Regions from separate parts of the Halomonas sp. SL18_1 genome, predicted to be linked through region 1. Evidence: predicted binding sites of a transcription regulator. Region 1 holds the regulator's gene; the other holds the start of a gene.
What was found. Region 1 encodes PhoB, which activates phosphate uptake and scavenging genes when phosphate is short. Its sites were predicted from a motif close to TGTCATANNNNTGTCANA; they were not measured.
Positions count from the first base shown of each region.

Region 2: a site for PhoB is predicted at 3,071-3,088, ahead of ACSJDS_RS08665 (ABC transporter permease subunit). Genes of this name have one in related genera too.

Region 1 is NZ_JBVTRK010000001.1:339,530-351,563, reverse strand. It holds gene ACSJDS_RS01815 (phosphate ABC transporter substrate-binding protein) at 1-751, shown strand, start outside; gene ACSJDS_RS01820 (hypothetical protein) at 1-29, shown strand, start outside; partial or broken gene ACSJDS_RS01810 (ABC transporter permease subunit) at 795-1,929, shown strand; partial or broken gene pstA (phosphate ABC transporter permease PstA) at 1,926-3,502, shown strand; partial or broken gene pstB (phosphate ABC transporter ATP-binding protein PstB) at 3,604-4,346, shown strand; gene phoU (phosphate signaling complex protein PhoU) at 4,373-5,101, shown strand; gene ACSJDS_RS01790 (copper chaperone PCu(A)C) at 5,223-5,705, shown strand; gene phoR (phosphate regulon sensor histidine kinase PhoR) at 5,738-7,084, opposite strand; gene phoB (phosphate regulon transcriptional regulator PhoB) at 7,086-7,775, opposite strand; partial or broken gene ubiA (4-hydroxybenzoate octaprenyltransferase) at 7,860-8,752, opposite strand; gene ACSJDS_RS01770 (chorismate--pyruvate lyase family protein) at 8,782-9,336, opposite strand; gene ACSJDS_RS01765 (FAD-dependent oxidoreductase) at 9,465-10,613, shown strand; gene ACSJDS_RS01760 (HU family DNA-binding protein) at 10,704-10,997, shown strand; gene ACSJDS_RS01755 (hypothetical protein) at 11,088-11,444, shown strand; gene ACSJDS_RS01750 (LysR family transcriptional regulator) at 11,484-12,034, shown strand, end outside.
Region 2 is NZ_JBVTRK010000001.1:1,704,603-1,716,636, forward strand. It holds gene ACSJDS_RS08650 (multidrug effflux MFS transporter) at 1-1,169, shown strand, start outside; partial or broken gene ACSJDS_RS08655 (TSUP family transporter) at 1,162-1,895, shown strand; gene ACSJDS_RS08660 (PstS family phosphate ABC transporter substrate-binding protein) at 2,052-3,008, shown strand; gene ACSJDS_RS08665 (ABC transporter permease subunit) at 3,142-5,430, shown strand; partial or broken gene pstA (phosphate ABC transporter permease PstA) at 5,446-7,121, shown strand; gene pstB (phosphate ABC transporter ATP-binding protein PstB) at 7,184-7,999, shown strand; gene ACSJDS_RS08680 (metalloregulator ArsR/SmtB family transcription factor) at 8,090-8,434, shown strand; gene ACSJDS_RS08685 (FKBP-type peptidyl-prolyl cis-trans isomerase) at 8,457-8,942, opposite strand; gene ACSJDS_RS08690 (molecular chaperone TorD family protein) at 8,939-9,925, opposite strand; gene nrfD (NrfD/PsrC family molybdoenzyme membrane anchor subunit) at 9,928-11,196, opposite strand; gene ACSJDS_RS08700 (4Fe-4S dicluster domain-containing protein) at 11,193-11,954, opposite strand; gene ACSJDS_RS08705 (molybdopterin dinucleotide binding domain-containing protein) at 11,989-12,034, opposite strand, start outside.

The sequences.
Region 1 (12,034 bases):
CGGCTCGGCCAGCGCGCCGCCGGCGTTGACCGCCGGCACCACGCGTCTGGGTCCCATGTCGCGGCCCATGACCGACGAAGAGCGCCAGGCCTTCTTGGACCGGCGCGGCTATCCGCCGCTGGCGCTGGAGGTGGCCCGAGACGCCCTGGCGGTGGTGGTGCATCGCCATCACCCCCTGGAGGCGCTGACGCTCTCCCAGGTCGATGCGATCTTCTCGCGCACCCGGCGCTGCGGGGCCGAGACGGCGATCACCCGCTGGGCGCAGCTCGGGCTCGAGGCGCCGGCGGGCCGCATCGCCCTGCACGGGCGTAACCTGGCCTCGGGCAGCTACGGGCTGTTTCGTCAGCGGGCACTGTGCGACGGCGAATACCGCCCGGGGCTTAACGAGCATCCCGGCTCGGCCGCGGTGGTGGCGGCGGTCGGTGAGAGCCGCGCGGCCATCGGCTATGCCGGCCTCAACCACCTGATGCCGGCCGTCAAGCCGCTGGCCCTGGTGGACGCCCATGGCCGGCGCCACCGGCCGACGCCCGGGCCGGTGCGACGCGGCGACTATCCGCTGACGCGCTCGCTCTATCTCTATCTCAATCTGCCTCCCGGCGAGACGCTGCCGGGCCCCGAGCGCGCCTTCCTCGAGCTGGTGCTATCGCCGCAGGGCCAGGCCACGGTGGCAGAGCTGGGCTTCGTCGCCCTGTCCGACGAGGCGCTCGACCGGCAGCGTCGGCGCCTGGGGCTCGGGGCTTCGCCCCCGTGAGGCTGTCACCCAACTGTCATCAAACTGTCGTACCCTGGCCGCCATGATCGAGCCCCCTCCCGCGCCGCCGTCGCCCCGCTCGCCATGGCGACGACTGGTCGACCGCCTGGCCACCGGCCTGATCGCCGCCGGCGGGATCGGCGTGATCGCCGCCCTGCTGGCCATCGGCGCCTTCCTGGCGCTGGAGGTGTTCCCCGGACTGGTTGTCGGCGGCCTGAGTCGTGAGCAGATTGCCGCCTCTCTCACCCCCCTCGCCTGGGGTACCCTCAAGGCCGCCTTCTGGGCGCTGGTGTTCGCCATTCCCCTGGCGCTGGGGGCCGCCATCCACTCGGCGGCCTTCATGTCGCAGCGCCTGCGCAGCCGCCTCAAGCCAACCCTGGAGCTGATGGAGGCCCTGCCCGGGGTGGTCATCGGGTTCGTGGCCGGTCTGGTGCTGGCGCCCTGGGTGGAGCGCCACCTGGCCGGTGCCCTGGCGCTGCTGCTGGTGCTGCCGCCGGGGGCGTTGCTGGCCGGTGGGCTGTGGCGCTGCCTGCCGGGGGCGCTGCGCCGACGCCTGCCCCTCGCCTGGGCCGGCCTGTGGCTGGTGCCCTGGCTGGCCGGGCTCGGCCTGCTGGCGCTGCATCTGGCGCCCGGGGTCGAGACGCTGCTGTTCGCCGGCGATCTGCGCGGCTGGCTGGACCGCGAACTGGGGCTCGATTACGCCAGCCGCAATGCGCTGATCGTCGGCCTGGCCATGGGCTTCGCGGTGATGCCCAGCGTCTACGCCCTGGCCGAGGATGCCCTCTCCGGGGTGCCGGCGAGCCTCGGCGAGGGCGCCCAGGCACTGGGGGCCACCCGCTGGCAGACGCTGTGGAAGGTGGTGCTGCCGGCGGCGGCGCCGGGGATCTTCGCCGCGGTGATGATCGGCGCCGGGCGCGCCGTGGGCGAGACCATGATCGTGCTGATGGCCAGCGGCAACACCGCGCTGCTGAGCCTGAGCCCGCTGGAGGGCATGCGCTCCATGGCCGCCGGCATCGCCATCGAGCTGCCCGAGGCGGTGCCCGGCAGCGACCCCTGATCGCCTGCTGATGCTGGCGGCCCTGCTGCTGTTCCTCTTCACCTTCCTGGTCAACACCCTGGCGGAAGGGGTCAGGGCTCGCCTGCGACGGCGTTTCCGTCAGCTGGGAGGCGGGATATGAGCCTTACTGGCGTCATCGGGGGGCGCCGCGCCCGCCTGCCGCGGGGCGAGGGCCCCTGGGCCTGGCTGGCCGCCGGCAGCGTGGCGCTGTCGCTGCTGATGCTGGGTGGGCTCCTGACGCTGATCGCGGCGAGCGGCCTGGGCCACTTCTGGCCCGCCTCGGTGAGCCTGCTGGAACTCGACGACGGCCGCCAGCTGGCCGGCCGCGCGGTGCGCGAGCTGCCGCTGCCGGAGGGCGAGGGCCGCGAGCGGCTCTACTTCACCGGCAACCGCGACCTGGACGGCCAGGTGTGGCACTGGCTGGCGGTGGAACGCATCGTCGCCAGCGAGCAGCCGGCCGAGCTGGTGGTGCTGGAGCGCCGCCGCTACGGCGAGTTCATCGGCCGACTGGTGGCGGTGGCCCCGGCCGAGACGGCGGCCGCCGAGGCGGCGTCGGACGAGCCGGCGGCCTGGGCGGCGCTCACCGCGCGGCTGGAAGCGCTCAACGGCCTGCGCAGCGAGCGCGAGGCCCTGCGCCGGGAGGCGATCCTGCCCCTGGTGCGCCGCCTGGAGGCCGACCCCGAGGATCGTGACGCCCGGCGCGAGCTGGCTGCCGCCAACGCTCGCGCCCGGGCGCTGGCCGATGCCATGCGGGGCGAGGTGGCGATCCTCGAGAGCGTCGACGGTCGCCGCCTGCTCCAGCCGCTGGATGAGGTACTGCGCGCCTGGCGGCCCAACGCCATGTCGCTGCCCGAGAAACTCGGCGCCTGGACCCGGGGGTGTGGCGCTTCCTCTCCGAAGGGCCCCGCGCCGCCAACACCGCCGGTGGCGTCTGGCCGGCGATCTTCGGCACCGTGCTGATGGTGCTGCTGATGTCGGTGGTGGTCACGCCCTTCGGGGTGCTGGCGGCGGTCTATCTCAACGAGGTGGCCCACCAGGGGCGGCTGACCCGCTGGGTGCGCATCGCGGTGCGTAACCTGGCCGGGGTGCCCTCCATCGTCTACGGGGTGTTCGGCCTGGGGGTCTTCGTCTACGGCATCGGCGGCTCGCTGGACGAGTGGTTCTTCAGCGAGACGCTGCCTTCGCCGACCTTCGGCACCGGCGGCCTGCTGTGGGCCTCGCTGACCCTGGCGCTGCTGACCCTGCCGGTGGTGATCGTGGCCACCGAGGAGGGACTGGCGCGGATTCCCGCGCATCAGCGCGAGGGGGCGCTGGCGCTGGGCGCCACCCGGCTGGAGATGCTGACCCGGGTGGTGCTGCCCATGGCGGTCCCGGCGATGCTGACCGGGGTCATCCTGGCCATCGCCCGGGCCGCCGGCGAGGTGGCCCCGCTGATGCTGGTGGGGGTGGCCAAGCTGGCGCCCCAGGTGCCGGTGGACGGGGAATTTCCCTTCCTGCATCTTGATCGAAAGTTCATGCACCTGGGCTACCACCTCTACGACACCGCCTTCCACGGCGACGACGTGCAGGCCGCCATGCCGATGGTCTACGCCACGGCGCTGCTGCTGGTCCTGGTGGTGCTGGTGCTTAACCTGACTGCCATATTTCTGCGTCATTATCTCAGGGCGCGTCACGGGGCGCTGACGCGCCATTGAGGAGGAATCAGCCAAGCGATGTCCGTGCAGCCATTTCAGACCGCGCCGGTAGCCCGGCGGCCGACGGGGCCGATCATCGACTTCCCGCCCAGGCCAGCAGCCTGGAGATCGAGGGGCTGAGCCTGGCCTACGGCGCCAAGCCGGCGCTGCGCCACCTTAGCCTGCGGATTCCCCGCCAGCGGGTCACGGCCTTTATCGGCCCCTCGGGCTGCGGCAAGTCGACCCTGCTGCGCGCCCTCAATCGGCTTCACGACCTCAACGAGGCGGTCAGCTGGCAGGGCCGCATTCGGCTCGAGGGCCAGGACATCCATGCCCCCGAGGTGGCCGTGGATGAGCTGCGCCGGCGAGTGGGAATGGTGTTCCAGGCGCCGAATCCCTTCCCCATGTCGATCTACGAGAACGTCGCCTTCGGCCTGCGCCTGCAGGGGGGCTGTCGCGACGGCGCCTGGACGACATCGTCGAATGGGCGCTCAACGCCGCGGCGCTGTGGGACGAGGTCAAGGATCGCCTGCGCGCCTCGGCCTGGTCGCTCTCCGGCGGCCAGCAGCAGCGCCTGGTGATCGCCCGCACCCTGGCGGTGCGCCCGGAGGTGCTGCTGCTCGATGAGCCGGCCTCGGCCCTCGATCCGATCTCCACGCTGAAGATCGAAGAGCTGATTCGCGGCCTCAAGTCCCAGCTGACCCTGGTGCTGGTCACCCACAACATGCAGCAGGCGGCCCGGGTCTCGGACTACACCGCCTTCCTGCACGAGGGGGAGCTGGTGGAGTACGGCCCCACCGACGATGTCTTCACCAACCCGCGCCTGGCGCGCACCGAGAACTACATCACCGGCCGTATGGCCTGACCGGCCCTCGGCCCTAGGAGAGTCCCATGGATATCACCAGCGACACCCATAGCCAGCATATCTCGCGGCAGTTCAACCAGGAGCTCGAGGAGCTCAAGACTCAGCTGATGACCATGGGCGGCCTGGTCGAGCAGCAGATACAGGAGGCGGTCAAGGCGCTGATCGATGGCGACAGCCGGCTGGCCGAGAAAGTCCGCGACAACGACCGCGCCGTCAACGAGATGCAGCTGACCATCGACGACGAGTGCACCCGGGTGCTGGCACGGCGCCAGCCCGCGGCCTCCGATCTGCGCCTGGTGCTGGCGGTGATCCGCGCCACCGCCGACCTGGAGCGGATCGGCGACGAGGCCAGCAAGATCGCCCGCAACGCCCTGACCCTGATCGAGAACGGCACTCAGGTGCGCGGCCTGGTGGAGGTGCGTCATATCAGCGAGCACGTGCGCAAGATGCTGCGCGACGCGCTGACCGCCTTCGCCCGCTTCGACACCGAGCTGGCGCTGCAGGTGGTGCACGAAGACGAGTCGGTGGACGACGAGTACGGCAGCGCCATGCGCTCGCTGATGACCTTCATGATGGAGGACAGTCGCGCCATCGGTCCGGTGCTCAGCGTGATGTGGATCCTACGCGCCCTGGAGCGGGTCGGCGATCATGCCGACAACCTGGCCGAGTATGTCATCTACCTGGTCAAGGGGCTGGACATTCGCCATATGGACCCGGACGAGCTCGACGAGAGCGCCCTGACCCGCAAGGGCTGAGCCGAACGGAAGGGGGCGGCGAAGGGCGGTGCGACACCGGGGCCAGGCGAGTCAACGCCACAAGCTGCTATCATCGGCCTATTGAGACTGGTTTTCCCAAGGTATGACAAGGAACTCGCCCATGCGTCCGACCTCTTTCCTGCTGCTGGCCGCCGGCCTGCTGCTGGCCACGCCGGCCCTTGCCCACGACTATCGGCTCGGCGATGTGCAGATCTCCCACCCCTTCGCCACCCCGGCGCCGCCCAGCGTGCCCCACGGGGCGGCCTATGTCGATATCACCGTGGAAGGCGAAGAACCGGCGGTGCTGGTTGGGGCCAGCACCCCGGCCAGCGACACCGTGGAGCTGCATGACATGGCGATGGACGACGGCGTGATGCGCATGCGCCAGGTGATGCAGATCGAGGTGCCCGGCGGCATCACTCAGACCATGCGTCCCGGCGGCGGCTACCACCTGATGCTGATGAACCTGGTGGCCCCGTTGCGCGAGGGGGATCGCTTCCCGATGACCCTGGAATTCGCCGAGCGCGGCGAGGTCGAGGTGGAGGTCTGGGTGCAGAGTGCGGGCGAAGGCAGCGCCGACGCCGATGACCACCACCATCACTGAGGCGACACCCGGCTGAGCCGCTGCGGCGCCCGCTATCGGCGCCGCGGCGGGATCGGCACCGCCGAGCCACGGGGCGCAGAGGCGTCTTGGGCCGCGCGTAGCCGCGCCTGAGGGAAGATGCCGGCAAAGCACGCCCCCTGGCCCGGGTGGGAGACGATCTCCAGCCGGGCGTCGTGGCGCAGCAGCACGTGCTTGACGATTGCCAGCCCCAGGCCGGTGCCGCCCGTGGCGGTGCTGCGCCCCTTGTCGACCCGGTAGAAACGCTCGGTGAGCCGCGGAATGTGCGCCGGGTCGATGCCCTCGCCGTCATCTTCCACCTCCAGGCAGGCTCCCTCGGGGTGGGGCTTCCAGCGCAGCACGATCTGGCGACCCTCGCCGGCGTAGCGCACGGCGTTGAAGGCCAGGTTGGAGGCGGCACTGCGAATCTCCTGCTCGCTGCCGACCAGCCGCCGGGACGTCTCGATTTCCACCACGATTCGCTGGCGGCCGCCGGAGAGCGCCTCGGCGTCGCGGCGCACGCACTCGAGCAGTGCGCCGATGTCCAGCGGTGAATGATCCTCGCCGCCGCGGTCGATCTCCAGTCGCGACAGCAGCAGCAGGTCGTTGACCAGGTTCTGCATGCGCGTGGCCTGCGCCTGCATCTGGCCAAGCCCGCGGGCCAGCCGCGGCGGCAGCTGATCGGCATGGTCGCCGTAGGTTTCCAGGTAGCCGGTCAGCACGGTCAGCGGGGTTCTCAGCTCGTGGGAGACGTTGGCCACGAAGTCGCGACGCATCTCCTCCAGGCGGTGCAGGCGGGTGATGTCGCGGGCCATCAGCAGACGCTCGTCGTCGCCGTAGAGGGTGATCTGGTACTGCAGGATCATGCGCTCGTCGATGGGCGAGGCCAGGGTCAGCGGCTCGCGGTAGTCGCGGGCGTTGAAGTAGGCGACGAAACGCGGGTCACGCACCAGGTTGGTGATGTGCTGGCCGCGGTCGTGGGCGGCGTCCAGGCCCAGCATGCGCTCGGCGGCGCTGTTCCACCACTCCAGGTCGCCGTGCTGGTCGAGCATCACCACGCTGTCGCGCATCGCCTCCGAGGACTCCTGGATACGCCGTAGGGCGGTGCGCAGGCGGCTCTGGGTCAGCCGCTGTCCCTTCTGGTAGCGATACAGGCGGTCGAACAGCTCGCCCCACAGGCCGTTCGCCGAGGGGGGCTCGCTCTGCGGATGGCGGGTCAGCCAGCGGTGCAGGGCGCGCAGCTGGCGAAGATGGTAGAGCAGGCAGGCCGTCAGACCGGCGGCCAGGCCCAGTGCCGGCGCCGAGAACAGCCAGCCGACCAGGCTGCCCGCGGCGGCCAGCCAGGCCAGGCGCCACAGCTCACGGCTCCACGGGCGGGCCACGTCAGCCCTTGGTGGAGAACCGATAGCCGGTGCCGCGCACGGTCTGCACCAGGTGCTGGTGGCGCTCGCCCAGCGCCTTGCGCAGGCGGCGGATATGCACGTCCACGGTACGCTCCTCCACATAGACATTGCCGCCCCAGACCTGGTCGAGCAGCTGGCTGCGCGTGTAGGCGCGCTCCTGGTGGGTCATGAAGAACTGCAGCAGGCGGTACTCGGTGGGGCCGATCTCCAGGGCGCGGCCGTCGGCGCTCACCCGGTGGCTGACCGGGTCGAGTTCCAGCCCCTCCACCGTGACCGGATCCTCCACGCCCTGGGGGGTCGCCCGGCGCAGCACCGCCTTGAGGCGTGCCACCAGCTCCCGCGGCGAAAAGGGCTTGGTGATGTAGTCGTCGGCGCCGGCCTCGAGTCCCTGGATCTTGTTGTCCTCCTCGCTCTTGGCGGTGAGCATGATGATCGGGATCTCGCGGGTGGCCTCCTCGCGCTTGAGTCGCCGGGCCAGTTCGATGCCGCTGGTGCCGGGCATCATCCAGTCCAGCAGCAGCAGGTCGGGGCGGTGGTCGACCACCATGGCGTGGGCCTCCTGGGCGTTGTCCGCTTCCAGTACGCGGTAGTCGGCCATCTCCAGCGCCACGGCGATCATCTCGCGAATCGGCGCTTCATCATCGACGATCAGAACGGTCTTGGCGGTCATCCGGAAGCCTCGTGATCAGTGACGGGTCGATGACGATATGACCATGTCATGATGACAGTTGGATGACAGCGCCGCCAGCGCCGCTCAGCCGTTCACCGCCGGCCAGAGGGTGAGGGCCAGGCCGGCGAACACCAACAGTCCCGACCAGTGGTTGTTGAGGAAGGCTCGGAAGCAGCGGTCGCGGTCGCGCTCCCGGATCAGCCACTGCTGATAGACGAAGGTGGCCGCCATAGCCGCGAGCCCCGCCCAGAAGAAACCGCCCAGGCCCAGGCGCACCCCCGCCCAGGCCAGCAAGGCTAAGGTCGCCCCTTGCAGCAGCCCGATCATCAGCCGGTCGGCGCGCCCGAACAGCACGGCAGTGGACTTGATGCCGATCTTCAGGTCGTCATCGCGGTCGACCATGGCGTACTGGGTATCGTAGGCCACCGTCCACACCAGGTTGGCGGCAAACAGCAGCCAGGCCTCCAGCGGCACGTGGCCCAGCACCGCGCCGAAGGCCATGGGAATCGCCCAGGAGAAGGCCGCGCCCAGGAACAGCTGGGGCAGGTGGGTGTAGCGCTTCATGAAGGGGTAGATGAAGGCCAGCACTACGCCCCCCAGCGACAGCAGCACGGTGAACAGGTTGGTGAACAGCACCAGCACGAAGGCGGCCATCACCAGGATCAGGAACAGCGCCTGGGCCTCGCCCTCGCTGATTCGGCCGGTGGCCAGGGGGCGGTGCTCGGTGCGTTTGACGTGGCCGTCGAAGTGGCGGTCGGCGTAGTCGTTGACCACGCAGCCGGCGGCGCGCATCAGATAGACCCCGGCAACGAAGATCAGCAGGATACGGCGCTCGGGCAGGCCCTGGGCGGCCACCCACAGCGCCCAGAGGGTGGGCCACATCAACAGCCAGGTGCCGATGGGCCGGTCCAGGCGCATCAGGTGCAGAAATCGGGAATCCGGGCGAGGCCGGTGGGGTGCAGCACGGAACGGTCCATCGATGCCTCCTCAGTCGATGGCGCTCATCCTAACGTGAAGGTAGCCCCAGTTCATCCGCCATGGCGTCGAGAAAGAACTCCTGAACCAGCACCGCGAAACGCCGGTGGCGGAACACCGAGCGCCGTCCCCAGGGGCCGCGGGAAGGATGAAAGGGGGCGGGGGCCGCGGTAACCTCGATGGGGCTGCGCGCCAGGTCCGGCTGGCGGAACAGCCAGCTGCCCAGGGAGCGTTCGCCGAGGCGCTCCAGCCGCTGGCCGCGCAGCGTCGCGAGGGGCGCCACCGAGCGCGCCACCACCCAGGGCTGGCCCTCCAGGCAGAGCGCCACTTCGCGCCGCCAGGCCAGGCGCCCCGGCACCAGCCCCAGCGCCCGGGCCTCGTCGGGGCGCGGCAGTCCCAGGCGCTGGTCGAGCAGGCGGACCCGGAAGGTGCGCCCGGCCCCGGCCTCGATCAGCCGGGCGGTCAGCGAGTCGCGAGAGGCCACCCAGGCCCACCAGGCCGGGCTCATCTGCGGCTGGGCGGCCGCCAGTGGGCGCCAGCGCAGCAGGGGCGTCGCCGGGGAAGCGGGCCGGGGCGGGCCGTGCATCTGCGGGTCACCGAGTCTCTCCAGGTCGTTTGGGGGCGCATAGTGTACCATGTGGCGCAGACACGGTTCCCGGCGGTGACCGGCGCGCGCCGGCCCCCACAGCCTGAGAGGAGTGCCATGACCGCCCCCTGACGATCGTCGGCTCCGGCATGGCGGGACTGGGCCTGGCGCGCCAGCTGCGCGCGCGGGACGGTGACCGCCCGATCACCCTGATCACCGCCGACAGCGGCGACGACTACGCCAAGCCGCTGCTTACCACCGGCTTCGCCAAGCGGTTGCCGCCGGCGCGGCTGGCCGCCCGCTCGGCGCTGGAGGCGGCCGAGCAGCTCAATCTGGTGATGCGCACCCATACCCGGGTGGAGGCTATCGATCCGGTGGCGCGCACGCTGTGCCTCGGCGAGGAGCGCCTGCCCTGGAGCGAGCTGGTACTGGCCACCGGGGCGGCGCCCGTGCTGCCTTTTTCCGTCCCTGAGGCGGTGGCCGGGCGGGTGTTCAGCGTCAACGACCTGGATGACTACCGGCGCTTCCACGCCGTGCTGGAGACCCTGGGGCGTCCGGCGCGGGTCGCGATCATCGGTGCCGGCCTGGTGGGCTGCGAGTTTGCCAACGATCTCATCGCCGGCGGCCACGCGGTGAGCCTGGTGGCGCCGGAGGCCACCCCGCTGCCCCGGCTGCTCCCCGAGCCGCTGGGGCACGCCCTGGGCGAGGCCTTCGCCGAGGCGGGCATGGCGCTGCACCTGGGGCGCGGCCTGGCCGGGCTCGACGTGGCCGGCGACGAGGTGGTCGTGGCCCTGGACGACGGCAGCCGGCTTGGCGCCGACCTGGTGCTGACGGCCACCGGCCTGCGTCCGCGTATCGCGCTGGCCGAGTCGGCGGGGCTGGCCACCGAGGCCGCCGGCATCCGGGTCGATCGCTACCTGGCAAGCTCCACGCCGGGCATCTATGCCTTGGGTGATGCGGCCTGCGTCGCCGGCATCAACGCCATGTACGTGCAGCCGCTGCAGGCCAGCGCCAAGGCCCTGGCCGCCACTCTGTCGGGCGAGCCCACCGAGGTGCGCTACGGCGCCTGGCCGGTGCTGGTCAAGACACCGTTGCTGCCGGTGGTGGCGCTGCCACCGACCCGCCCGCCGACGCGCTGGCGGATCGAGGGCGAGGGGCGTGATCTGGTGGCCTACGCCGAAGCACAAGACGAACGTTTGATCGGATTTGCGTTGACAGGCAGCCGCGTGCGGCGGAAAGTTGAGCTGGCGCGAGTCGCACCGCCGTTGCTAGGCTAGTGACGTCGTGCCACGCAGGTGTCATGTGTCATCTCATCTCGATCATGTGAACAATAATACCCGCCGGCGCCTACCGCCGGACCCCAGCCAATATCAGGAGGGCTTATGCGCAAGCCAGAACTCGCTGCGGCGATCGCCGAGCGTGCGGATCTATCCAAGGACAAGGCCAGTCAGGTGCTCAACGTGATTCTCGACGAGATCACCGGCAGCGTGGCGCAGGGCCAGGACGTGTCGCTGATCGGTTTCGGGACCTTCACCGTGCGTGAGCGGGCGGCCCGTACCGGCAAGAACCCGCAGACCGGTCAGCCGCTGGCCATTCCCGCCAGCAAGACGGTGGCCTTCAAGCCCGGCAAGGGGCTCAAGGATGCCGTCGGCAAGGGCTGAGACCAACGCCGTCAGTAACCTGGTGCGGCCCGCGTCTGATGAGGCGGGCCGCGATGCCTCCCCCCTCTTCTCGTTCGACGCGGACTCGACATGAAACTGCGACTGATGCTGTGGGTGCTGGGTGTGCTGCTCAAGCGTGCCCTGCGGCGCAAGCCGCGATTTCGCGATACCCTGAGCGAGCTGCGCCACCTCGACTGGGGCATCGCCACCGAGGACCTGCGTATCGCCAGGCACTACCGCATGTCGCCCAGCGGTATCGAGAGCCGGGCCGGACTGCCGGTGGACCTCGACCTGGAGCTGCGCTTCGAAGACTCGGCGACGGCGCTCAAGGTGCTGCGCAAGCCCACCCAGCAGGCCTTTCTCGACGGCATGATGGCCGGCAGCGTGCGCCTAGTGGGCGACTCCGGCGACCTGCAGAAGCTGCAGAAGCTGCTCCGGCACCTGTGACGCCGCGGGCATTGCCCGCACCGCCCTTCTCCCACCCTCATCGGGCACGCGCGTGGATATCCCCATCAGCGACTGGTCTATTTCCGCCTGACCCTGGAGTCGGGCTCGGTGCGTCGTGCCGCGGCGCGCCTCGATATCGCCCCCTCCGCCGTCAGCCGGCAGATCGGTCTGCTCGAGGATGCCCTGGGGGCGACCCTGCTGGAGCGAAGCCGCAGCGGCATTCGCCCCACCCCGGTGGGCGAGATGCTGCTCGAGTACTGCGAGCGGCGCGGGGCCCTGGATGAGAGCTTCATCGCCTCGCTGGAGGCCTATCAGCGGCTGGAGACCGGCACGGTGTCGCTGGTGGCTGGGGAGGGCTTCGTCGGCGACCTGATCGCCACCCCGCTGCGCGAGTTCACCGAGCGCTACACCGGCATCCAGCTGGATATCCAGCTGGCCGGAACCACCGGCATCATCGAGGCGATCATCGAGGATCGCGCCCATATCGGCCTGATGTTTCACGAGCGCACCCACCATCAGCTGCGCTTCTGGACCTCCAGCCCCCAGCCGCTGATGGCGATCCTGCCTCCCGACCACCCCCTGGCGGCGCT
Region 2 (12,034 bases), 1.4 Mb from region 1:
GTCGCGTGGCGCTGCTGGTAGCGGCCAACACCGCCCTGGCCCCCTTTGCCATCGATGCCTACCTGCCTGCCATGAGCGTGCTGGCCGACCATGTAGGCGCCAGCATTCATCACACCGAGCTGTCGATCAGCACCTTCCTGGCCGGCTTTGCCATCGGCCAGCTGCTGTTCGGGCCGCTCTCCGACCGTCTGGGCCGCAAGCCGGTGCTGCTCGCCGGGCTGCTGGCCTTCTTGCTGGCGAGCCTGGCGATCACCACGGTCGACTCGCTGACCGAGCTTTTGGTCTGGCGGTTCGTGCAGGCGCTCGGGGGCGGGGCCTGCGTGGTCAATTCGGCCGCCATCGTGCGCGACTGCTTCAGCGGCCGCCAGGCGGCCAGCGTCATGTCGACCATGGCGATGATCATGATGCTGGCGCCGCTGGTGGCACCGCTGGTGGGCAGTGGGCTGCTCTATCTCGCCGACTGGTGGCTGATCTTTGTGTTCCTGGCGGTCTATGCGGCCTTCCTGATGTGGCTGATGGGCACCCGGCTACCTGAGACCCGGGCGCCGGGGCAGCCCGCCGCCTCCTTTCGCCAGGTGTTGCGCAACTACGCCAGCGTACTGGGTCATCGCGAGGCGGTAGGCTATATCTGCGCGGTGGCGGCCTCCTTCGGCGGGCTTTTCGCCTTCGTGACCGCCTCGCCCTATGTCTACCTGGAGCACTTCGGGCTGTCGCCGGCGGTCTACCCCTTCGTGCTGGGGATCAACGTGATCGTCATTGCGCTCTCCAATCAGCTCAACATCCAGCTGCTGCACAGGCGCTCGCCGCTGCAAAACCTGCTGCTGGGGCTTGCCGTTCAGCTGACGATGGCGCTATGTCTGGTACTGGCCGCCGTGGCGGGGGTGGCGTCGCTGCCGGTGGTGGTGGTGCTGGTCATGTGCTATTCGGGGATGATCGGCCTGATCACCCCCAACGCCATGTCGCTGCTGCTCGATCAGTTCGGCCATATGAGTGCCACGGCCACGGCGATGATGGGCGGCATCAAGTTCGGTGCTGCGGCCCTGGCCGGGGTCATGGTGGGCGCCTTCGAGATCGAGAGCCTCTGGCCCATGGTGCTGACCATGCTGGCGGCATCCTTGATTGGCAATGCCGGCCTGAGACGCCTGGCGGGTACGCCGGCTCATGCCTGACGGCCTGCTTGCCTGGTTCGATCTGTCGCTGGCGACCTGGCTCGGCTGCGCGCTGACGCTGATGCTCGGCGCCTTCGTGCAGCGCGCTACCGGCTTCGGCCTGGCGGTGGTGGGGGCGCCCCTGCTGCTGATGCTGGAGCCGCGACTGGTGCCGGTGATTTTGGTGCTGTTCGGGTTCACGGTGTCGCTGCTCACCGTGCGCCACTACCTTCAGGAGGTACGCATCGGCGAGATCGGCATGGCGCTGGTGGGGCGTGTGCCCGGCAACGCCCTGGGCCTCTGGCTGCTGCTGGCCGCTCCCATGGCCGTGCTGGAGACGCTTATCACCGGCAGCGTGCTGTTCGCCGTGGCGGTGACGCTGTTTCGTTTTCGGCTGCCGGTCAACTCGGGCACCCTCTTCGGTGCCGGGTGCTCTCCGGGATCTTCGGAACGGTGGCAGCCATCGGCGGGCCGCCGATGGTGCTGTTGATGCACGGGCTGTCGCCCAATCGGCTGCGCGGTACGCTGTCTGCCTTCTTTATCATCACCTCGCTGATGACCCTGGCCACCCTGGCCCTGGCGGGGCAGGTCCGCCTGTGGCACCTGGCCTTGGCGCTGAGCCTCTCGCCGGCGGTGCTGCTGGGCACCGCGCTGGCCAACCGCATTGCTCACCGCCTCGACCGGCGCCTGCTGCAGGGAGTATCGCTTGCGCTGTGCACCCTGGCGGCGCTGGGGCTATTGATATAAGTCCTTATGGTCACTGTCACACAAGGTTCATCAAACCGCCGGCAAATGTCACTGAAGTGTCATCCGGTCTCCCTATAGTCGCAGCCATCGGTTCACGTAGAGCGGACCGAGACCGCAACGCTGCGACTCATTAGCGCACGAACCCTGGAGACCAAGATGAAACTCAAGCTCATCGCTGCTGCCGTTATCGGTGCCTCGTTTGTCACCACTACTGCCATGGCGGATCGCGTCGACCCCAACCTGCCCGCCTATGAGCCCGTCAGTGGCATCTCCGGCAACATGACCAGCATCGGCTCCGACACCCTGAACAACCTGATGACCCTGTGGGCCGAGGAATTCGCCGGTTTCTATCCGAATATCAACATCCAGATCCAGGGGGCCGGCTCGGGTACCGCCCCCACTGCCCTGACCGAGGGCACCGCCCAGTTCGGCCCCATGAGCCGCGAGATGCGTACCTCCGAGATCCAGGCCTTCGAGGATCGCTTCGGCTATCCGCCGACCATGGTGCCGGTGGCCATCGACGCTCTGGCCGTCTACGTCAACCAGGACAACCCCCTGGAGAGCATCACCCTGCCGCAGGTCGACGCGATCTTCTCCGACACCCGCCGCTGCGGCTATGACCAGGACATCACCCGCTGGGGCCAGCTGGGCCTGGACGGCGCCTGGGAGAACCGCGACTTCACCCTGTATAGCCGCAACGCCGTCTCCGGCACCTACGCCTTCTTCGCCGAGAACGCGCTGTGCGGCGGCGACTTCAAGGACACCATCAACGAGCAGCCGGGCTCCGCTTCGGTGGTGCAGGGCGTGAGCGAGTCGATCAACGGCATCGGCTACTCGGGCATCGGCTATATCACCTCTCAGGTGCGTGCCGTGCCGGTGGCCCGCGACGAGGGCGAGGAGGCCTACCCGGTGGACAGCGAGAACTACCCGCTCTCCCGCTTCCTGTTCGTCTACGTCAACAAGCACCCCAATGAGGACCTGGCGCCGCAGCAGGCCGAGTTCCTGCGCATGGTGCTCTCCCAGCAGGGGCAGGAAGTGACCGCCCGCGATGGCTACATCCCGCTGCCCGAGAGCGTGGCCAGCCGGGTGCGCGGCGAGCTGGGCATCGACTGACCGTTCGTCATGCAGGGATGTACCGGGGCGCTTCGGCGCCCCTTTGGCGTTTTGGGGTGGGCTGTCACATGGCTGTCATGGTGGCTGCTTACCCTCTGCCTATCTTTCCACCTGTCGGGATTGCCCAGCCATCATGAATGACCTGTCCCAGCTCCCCGCCTCGGCGAAAGGCAGATCGCTGCTGCCCAGCCCCGAACAGCGCGAGCGCCTGCGGCGCAAGCGTGCGTTTCGGGACGGTGCCTCCCGCTACGGCATCGGCGCCGCCGGCATCGGCGTGGTGCTCGCCTTGGGGATGATCTTCGTCTATCTCTTCTCCGAGATCATGCCGCTCTTCCAGTCGGCCCAGGTATCGACCCAGCAGACCTATGCCACGCCCGGACTGGAAGAAGGGGAGACACTCGAGCACCTGACCGTCGATCGCTACGACACCCTGGGGGCGAGCTTCACGGACAGGGGGCGCATCACCTTCTTCGAGCTGGAGGATGGTGCGGGGCGCGCCGCCTTCGAGATGCCGCGCCCGGAGGCCGCCCAGACGACGGCCTTCGCCACCGGCTTCGCCACGACGCGGGCCTTCGCCTATGGCTATGACACCGGCGAGATCAGCCTCGGGCAGATCGAATACGCGATCACCTACCCGGATAACTTGCGCCATATCGAGCCGGAGCTGCGCTTTCCCCTCGACGAGGCACCCTTGACCCTGGACGAGGAGGGCCGCGCCATCCAGGTGTTGGGCCTGCAGGTGAGCGACCGCGGCATCTATGCGGCGGCCGAGCTCGAGGACGGCACCCTGATGGTGACCTCCTTCGACCGCCGGGAAAACATCATGACCGGGGAAGTGAGCGTGGAGCAGACCACCGCCGAGCTGCCCGGCTTCGACGGCCGCGCCCGGCAGATCCTCATCGACAACCGTTTTCGCCACCTCTACGTCGCCGACGACGCCGGCTATATCCATCACTACGATATCGGCAACCTGCGCGCCCCCCAGTACCGTGGGGCGGTGCCGGTCACCGACAGCGGCTATGTCACCCATATGGCCCTGCTCAATGGTACGGTATCGGTCATTGCCGGTACCTCAGATGGCCAGGTGCGTCAGTATTTCCCGGTCCGGGATGACCAGAACCGTCACGACCTGACGCATATTCGCGACTTCGCCCGCTATCAAGCCCCGATCACCCATATCGAGGCGGAGTATTCGCGGCGGGGCTTTCTGGTGGGCGATGCACAGGGCAACCTGGGGATCCATCACGCCACCGCCTCGGCCGATGTCTTCGATGCCCGGATGGCACAGGGGCCGCTTGCGCGGATCGCCATCTCGCCGGTCAACTCGATGGCGCTGCTTGTCGACGAGAACCGCCAGCTGCAGGTGGCCAGCGTCAGCAATCGCCACCCCGATATCTCCTTCTCCTCGCTGTGGCAGCGGGTGTGGTACGAGGGCAGCAGCCAGCCACGCTTCGTCTGGCAGTCTTCGGCGGGCGGTGACGAATTCGAGCCCAAGATGAGCCTGGTGCCGCTGACCCTGGGCACCCTCAAGGCGGCTTTCTACGCCATGCTGTTCGCCACCCCGCTGGCGCTGATGGGGGCTATCTACACCGCCTATTTCATGTCGCCCAAGCTGCGCGGCAAGGTCAAGCCCACCATCGAAGTGATGGAGGCGCTGCCCACGGTGATCCTCGGCTTCCTGGCCGGCCTGTGGCTCGCCCCTTTCGTCGAGAATCGCCTGCCGGCGGTGTTCAGCGTCCTGTTGATGATGCCCATCGCCATGCTGGCCTTTGCCTACCTGTGGAGTCGCCTGCCCGAACGGCTGCGGACCCGGGTGCCCGACGGCTGGGAGGCGGTGCTGCTCATGCCGATCGTCATTCTGGTGGGCTGGGCCTGTGTCGCGGCGAGCCCCTACGTGGAGATCGCCTTCTTCGACGGCAGCCTGCGCCAGTGGCTTACCGACAACGGCATCAGCTATGACCAGCGCAACGCCCTGGTGGTGGGTATCGCCATGGGTTTTGCGGTGATCCCGACGATCTTCTCCATCGCCGAGGATGCGGTGTTCAACGTGCCCAAGCACCTGACCCAGGGGTCGCTGGCCCTCGGTGCCACCCGCTGGCAGACCGTGGTGGGGGTGGTGCTGCCCACGGCCAGCATCGGCATGTTCTCGGCGGTGATGATGGGCTTCGGCCGTGCGGTAGGGGAGACCATGATCGTGCTGATGGCGACCGGCAACAGCCCGATCATGAATTTCAATATCTTCGAGGGCATGCGCACCCTGTCGGCCAATATCGCCGTGGAACTCACCGAATCCGCCGTGGGCTCCAGCCACTTCCGGGTCCTGTTCCTCGCCGCCCTTGTCCTGCTGGCCATGACCTTCGTGGTCAATACCCTGGCCGAGATCATTCGCCAGCGCCTGCGCAAGCGCTACGGCAACCTCTGATTCCGGGAGACTTCGATGAAACGTTGGTGGAAAAGCGGTGCCCCCTGGGTCTGGTTGAATGCCGGCGCGGTGGCGATCTCGATCATCATGGTGCTGGGGCTGATCGGCCTGATCGCCGTCCGCGGCCTCAGCCATTTCTACCCGAGCGAGATCGTCGAATTTCAGGTGGGCGATCCTGAGCTGGGTATCGGCCAGATGGTGATGGGCGAGCATGTACGCTCCGAGACCATTCCCGTGGCCGTGGCGCGGGATGCCGGGATCAATGTGCCGCCCGAGCTGGGCATGGGGATCTGGTCACCCGTCATCTGATCAAGCAGGGCAACCGCGACGTGACCGGTCAGGACTTCGCCTGGTATGCCGAGCTGCAGATGTCCGAATGGCGCTCGCCCCCGGATGCCATGCGTCTGGAGCGCCGCGAATGGGGTGACTTCTACGGCTATCCGCTGCGCGTGCTGCAAGAGGGCGAGGTGGTCGCCGAAGGCGAAGGCCTGTGGGAGGCGCTGCAGGCTCGCGTCGAGCGTGCCAATAGGCTGTTTCGTGAGCTGCGCCGGATCGAGCGCAACGACGTCGGGGTGATCAGCGCGGAAATGGAGGAGCTGCGCCTGCGCGAGCGGGCCCTGCAGCGGGACCCCGACATCGACCCCGAGGCGCGTCAGGTCGAGCTGGAGGCTATCACGGCGCGTCAGGCCAGCCTGCAGGAGGCGTTCCAGACGCTGCGTGGTGAGATCGATGTGCTGCGCCGCGAGCTCCATCGCGACACCCTAGTGGCCACGGTGGCCGGCGGGCAGGAGGTGCAGATTCGCATCGGCGAGATCGTGCGCGCCGTGCAGCCCAACAGCCTCTCGCTGCCCGCGAAAATGGTCGAGTACGTGCAGCAGTTCTGGGCCTTCGTCAGCGGCGAGCCCCGCGAGGCCAACACCGCCGGCGGCATCTTCCCGGCGATCTTCGGCACCGTGACCATGGTGCTGCTGATGTCGATGATCGTCAGTCCCTTCGGCGTGCTGGCCGCCATCTACCTGCGGGAATATGCCCGGCAAGGACCGCTGCTGCGCCTGATCCGTATCTCGGTCTATAACCTCGCCGGGGTGCCCTCCATCGTCTATGGCGTCTTCGGCCTGGGGTTCTTCATCTATACCCTGGGTGGCTCCATCGATGAGCTGTTCTACTCGGAGCGGCTGCCGTCGCCCACCTTCGGCTCTCCGGCGCTGATCTGGGCCTCCTTGACCCTGGCGCTGCTGACCCTGCCGGTGGTGATCGTCTCCACCGAGGAGGGCCTGGCACGGATCCCCTCCGCGGTGCGCCAGGGCTCCCTGGCCCTGGGGGCGACCAAGTCCGAGACCCTGTGGAAGGTGGTGGTGCCCCTGGCCACCCCGGCGATGATGACCGGCATGATTCTGGCCATTGCCCGCGCCGCGGGCGAGGTGGCGCCGCTGATGCTGGTGGGGGTAGTCAAGCTGGCGCCGACCCTGCCCGTCGACGGCACCTTCCCGTTCATCCACCTGGATCGGCAGATCATGCACCTGGGCTTTCATATCTACGACGTGGGCTTCCAGAGCCCCAACGTCGAGGCCGCCCGCCCGCTGGTCTATGCCACGGCGCTGGTGCTGGTGCTGTTGATCATCGTGCTCAACCTGACCGCCATCAGCATCCGCAATCGGCTGCGCGAGCGCTACCGCGCCGCCTCCGACTGATCTACACCGAACGTCGAGCGGCGGCTGTGGCCGCCGCTTACCGGAACACCAGGAACGAGACCATGACCTCCATGACCACTGCGCCCCGCCCCGTTGCCGGCCATGCCCGGCCGACAGGCATGCAGGACCTGACCTTCCAGGTGCGCGACCTGAGCCTCTTCTACGGCAAGGACCAGGCGCTCAAGAACATCAGCCTGGATATCCCGCGTCACCAGGTCACCGCTTTCATCGGCCCCTCAGGCTGCGGCAAGTCGACGCTGCTGCGCTGCTTCAATCGCATGAACGACCTGGTGGATATCTGCCGCATCGAGGGGCAGATTCTGCTGGACGGCGAGGACATCTACGCCCGCGGCGTCGACGTGGCGGAGCTGCGTCGCAAGGTGGGCATGGTGTTCCAGAAGCCCAACCCCTTCCCCAAGTCGATCTACGAGAACGTGGCCTATGGCCTGCGCCTGCAGGGGGTCAACAACAAGGCGGTGCTCGACGAGGTGGTGGAGCGCTCGCTGCGCGGCGCCGCCCTCTGGGATGAAGTCAAGGATCGCTTGAACGACAACGCCTTCGGCATGTCCGGCGGCCAGCAGCAGCGCCTGGTGATCGCCCGGGCCATCGCCATCGAGCCCGAGGTGATCCTGCTCGATGAGCCCGCCTCGGCGCTGGACCCCATCTCGACGCTGAAGATCGAAGAGCTGATCAACGAGCTCAAGACGCAGTACACCATCCTGATCGTCACCCACAACATGCAGCAGGCGGCCCGGGTCTCCGACTACACGGCCTTCATGTACCTGGGGGATCTGGTGGAGTTCGGTGAGACCAACACGATCTTCACCGAGCCCGAGAAGAAGCAGACCGAGGACTACATCACCGGCCGCTACGGCTGAGCCGGGGAGGCGCCTTCGCTGGGCGGTGGCGTCTGCTTGCCGTAGAATCGTCATGACATTCCGCTGCCTGTCCCGGGGGCTCGCTTGACGCTGGAACCTGCTCGTTTCTTCAAATGCTTGGGCGACGAGACTCGCCTCACGCTGATTCTGCTGATTCAGCGTGAGGAGGAGCTGTGCGTCTGTGAAATGACCCATGCGCTGGAGGCGTCGCAGCCCAAGGTGTCGCGGCACCTGGCCCAGCTGCGCACCTGCGGGCTGCTCAACGACCGCCGCGACGGCCAGTGGGTCTACTATCGCCTGGCGGACGATCTGCCGGCCTGGGTGCTCGAGGTGCTGACTGCCGCCGATCGGGGCCAGGACAGGCCGCTTGGCGAGCTGCAGCGGCGCCTGTCGCGCATGGGCAACCGTCCCGAGCGCCGCCTGGCGATGTGCTGACCGACTCTCTCTCGAACGGCTGCTACTCCGCTTCCACCCAGCGAATCGGCTGGTAATCAAGCCCGGCCTGGGTCGCAGCAGGTGGTTTTTGAACGCTGCGGATGTGCAGCTGCCAGGTGACTGTCTTGCCGGCCAGCGGATGGTTGCCATCCAGCATGGCGCCGCGCTCGGTGAGGCCCACCACCTTGAGTGAGAATTTTCCCCGCTGGCCGCCCGGCGTCAGGATCATGCCGACGCGCAGCGCCTGGCCCGGCGGCAGGTTCTCGCGTACCGCCTCGAAGACCAGTTCGGGACGGTGGGGGCCGTAGGCCGCTTCCGGCGTCAGGGTCACCGTCAGCGTGTCGTCCGCCTGGCGGCCCATCAGCCGTGTTTCCAGTGCCGGGAGCATCTGCCCGGTGCCGTGCACGTAGTGCAGCGGGTTGGCGGGCGTCGATTCGGCGATCAGCTCGCCTTCGGCGTCGGTCAGGCGGTAGTCGGCGATGACCTCGCATAGATCATGAATCTTCATCCTTTCCTCCCTCGTGCCGGTTGCCTTGTGGCTGGCGGTGTGATCGCCGCCCCCGGCATGGCGGGCTGTGAGGTATCCACCTCGCTGCACGGCGGACATACCGCCAGGTGGGCGGCGTCGAGCCCGGCGGTCTCCAGCCGCTGCCGCATTTCCGTCAGGGTGGCGTCCGGTGTGAAAGGGGTCCCGCAGACTCGGCAGGCCAGCGGTGTCGATGTGAGGTTTGTCCTGCCGTAGGTGCGGTCGTTCGCCTGGACGGTCGGGGCCTCTGGCGCTGACTGGTGGTGCGCCTCGTGAAACAGTGGCGGCGATGAGGCGTTCGATTCCCGGGCGAGTGGTGCCCACTCGGCGAGATCCCGCTGCAGCTGCCGGCGGGTCAGCTGCACCAGCAGGTGCCAGAGGCGCTGTTCGGCCGGGGCCCCATCGGCCATGCCGGTAAGTTTCTGGTGCATCTGGACGACGGCGGGCAGGGTGATGTCGGCGGCCATATGTAGCAGATCGGCCAGGCAGGTAACCGGTATCGCGGCATCGGTGGACGGCGCTGAGCGCTCCTGCTCCCAGCGGCTCAGCACCCAGGCGAACCACTGCAGGTTGAGGGCCAGGTGGTCGGGCAGGTCGTGGAAGCCGGCGTCCCGACCTAGCCGGTGGCGATGATAGAGTGCCTCGATCCGCCGGCTGCCTTGGCCCATGAGGCCGCCGTCCAGATAGCCGCCCAGGTTCAGCGGTGCCGGTGCCGGCGGCGTCAGAAACAGCCGGCTGTAGCCGACCAGCAGTCGCTCGGAGGAGGGAACGGCCTCGAGGGTGCTGCGAAATGCGGCCAGCCACTCGGCGTCGATCGCCGGCAGCCGTTCGGCGAGCTCTTCGAGGTCGGGCTGCAGACCCTCACGCAGCGCCCTCAGGGTGACACCGTTGAGCGGGGTCAGGAAGGCCCGCGACAGGCAGAGATAGAGCTCCGCCGAGGCCAAGGGGTCGATGTCTCGGTTCATGGTCACTCCCTGGAAGTGGCCCGCCCCTGGGGGCGGGCCGTGAGGCCTTGGCAGCTGGCGATGGCATCAGGTTCCGGCCGGCTGGGGGCGGCCGTCGGTGAGTCGGCCAGCTGCCGGGGCATGTCGCCCAGGTCGAGGAACTTCTCGCCCAGCAGGTAGAGCACGAAGAACAGCGACCAGCCGGCAATGCTCAGCGCCCACTCGGTGGCAGAGGGCGTATAGCGGATCAGGTTGGGCACCCAGGTGCCCTGGAAGAGCGGCACCACCTGGCCGCCCACCACGAAGTAGAAGCGCTCGGCAAACAGCCCCAGGAAGACCAGACAAGCGACCAGCACCTGGATATCCATGCGGCTGCGCCACTGTGCGCTCAGCATCAGGGCGAAGGGCACCAGCAGGCCGACGATCAGCGAGAGGTTATACAGCGGCGAGGCGAACAGGTAGTCGGACCACACCAGGCTGATTTCCGGGTTGTTGCTGTACAGCCCGGTGATGGCGCGGGCGGCGATAAACAGCAGCGTACCGCCGATCAGCGCGGCGAACAGCTTGGGCAGGGCGCCGGTGAGCAGCGACTGCAGTGCAGCGGGCATGCGCTCGCGCTGGAAGCCATAGGCCAGATAGACGAAGAACACCAGGGCGGCCACGCCGCTGGTTACGCCGGTGAAGTAGAAGTAGATCGGCAGCAGGGCATCGAACCAGAAGGGGCGCATGCTCATCATGCCGAAGATCAGCGCCAGGTTGCCGCTGGCCAGCAGCACGCCGATGAACGACGCGATACCCACCTGCTTGCTGGTCTTGCTGTCCCATTCACCGTTCTGCAGCTTGCTGAACTTCCACAGCAGGAACAGCAGGTCCAGGGCATAGAAGACCCCCATCCAGAACATCGCCGACTGCACCTGCAGGTTGAGCGGGATGGCCCACAGCATGCGGAAGACGTTGCCAAGCTCCAGGGCCAGGACCGCCATCCCCGAGATCAGCACGATGAAGGCCAGGAAGATGCAGCGCTTGGCGATGGGGTAGTACTGCTTGAAGCCGAAGACCAGCGGCAGCGAGGCGATCAGCCCCAGCCCCGATGACGCCAGGGCGAAGTAGAGATAGGTGGCGATGGGCTGGCCCCAGGGCAGGGTGGAGCTGGTGTTGAAGGAGGTGTGGCCCTGGGTTGCCAACTGTGCCACGCCGTAGCCGAGGCTGACCAGGAACACCAGCGAGGCAGCCAGCAGCAGCAGCGAGCCCAGCTTGCCCTGCAGCGCATTGGGTTGGGTAGAGGCACTCATGCGTCATTCTCCCTGTCAGCGGGGGTAAAGGCGGGCACGCCGGCGCCGGCACCGAGATAGTAGACCTGGGGACGATTGCCGGTATGGTCCTTGAGACGCACCCCGTGCTTGTCACCGATCAGTTGGTTGACCTGGCTCTCGGGATTGTCCAAGTCACCGAAGTAGCGCGCCTTGGGGGCACAGGTGCGCACGCAGGCCGGCACGTACTCCTTGACCTCGGGGTTGTCCTCGTCGAGGTCGGCCACCCCCTCGGGGGCATGGCGGACCTTGTGGTAGCAGAAGGTGCACTTGGAGACCACGCCCTTGGGCTGGATGCCGATACCGCGCCGCCAGTCCTCCTCGGGGCTCTGGTAGGGCGGGCTCCACAGCTGGCCATTCTCGCCGGGGAAGGCCTCACGGACGTCCGGCTCGATCAGCGGCTTCTCGTCGGCGTAGAAGCGCACGCCGTAGGGGCAGGCGATCATGCAGTATTTGCAGCCGATGCACTTGTTCCAGTCGACGAAGACGATGCCGCCGGCATCCGGGTCCTTGTAGGTGGCCCGGGTCGGGCAGACGTGCACGCAGGAGGGGTTTTCGCACTGCATGCAGGGCCGCGGCAGCCACTTCATCTGGGCGCTGGGATATTCGCCCTCGTGGTAGAAGAGCACGTCCTGCCAGCTTTCGCCCGGCAGGGTGTTGTTTTCCATCGAACAGGCCGTGGTGCAGGCCTGACAGCCGGTGCACTTGTCCAAGTCGATGACCATTCCCCATTTTGCCATGGTGATGACTCCTCAAGAGTTCTGTGTCCGTGGATCAGGCGCGTTCGAGTCTGACCTTGCCGGTGTAGTAGCTGGCGAGT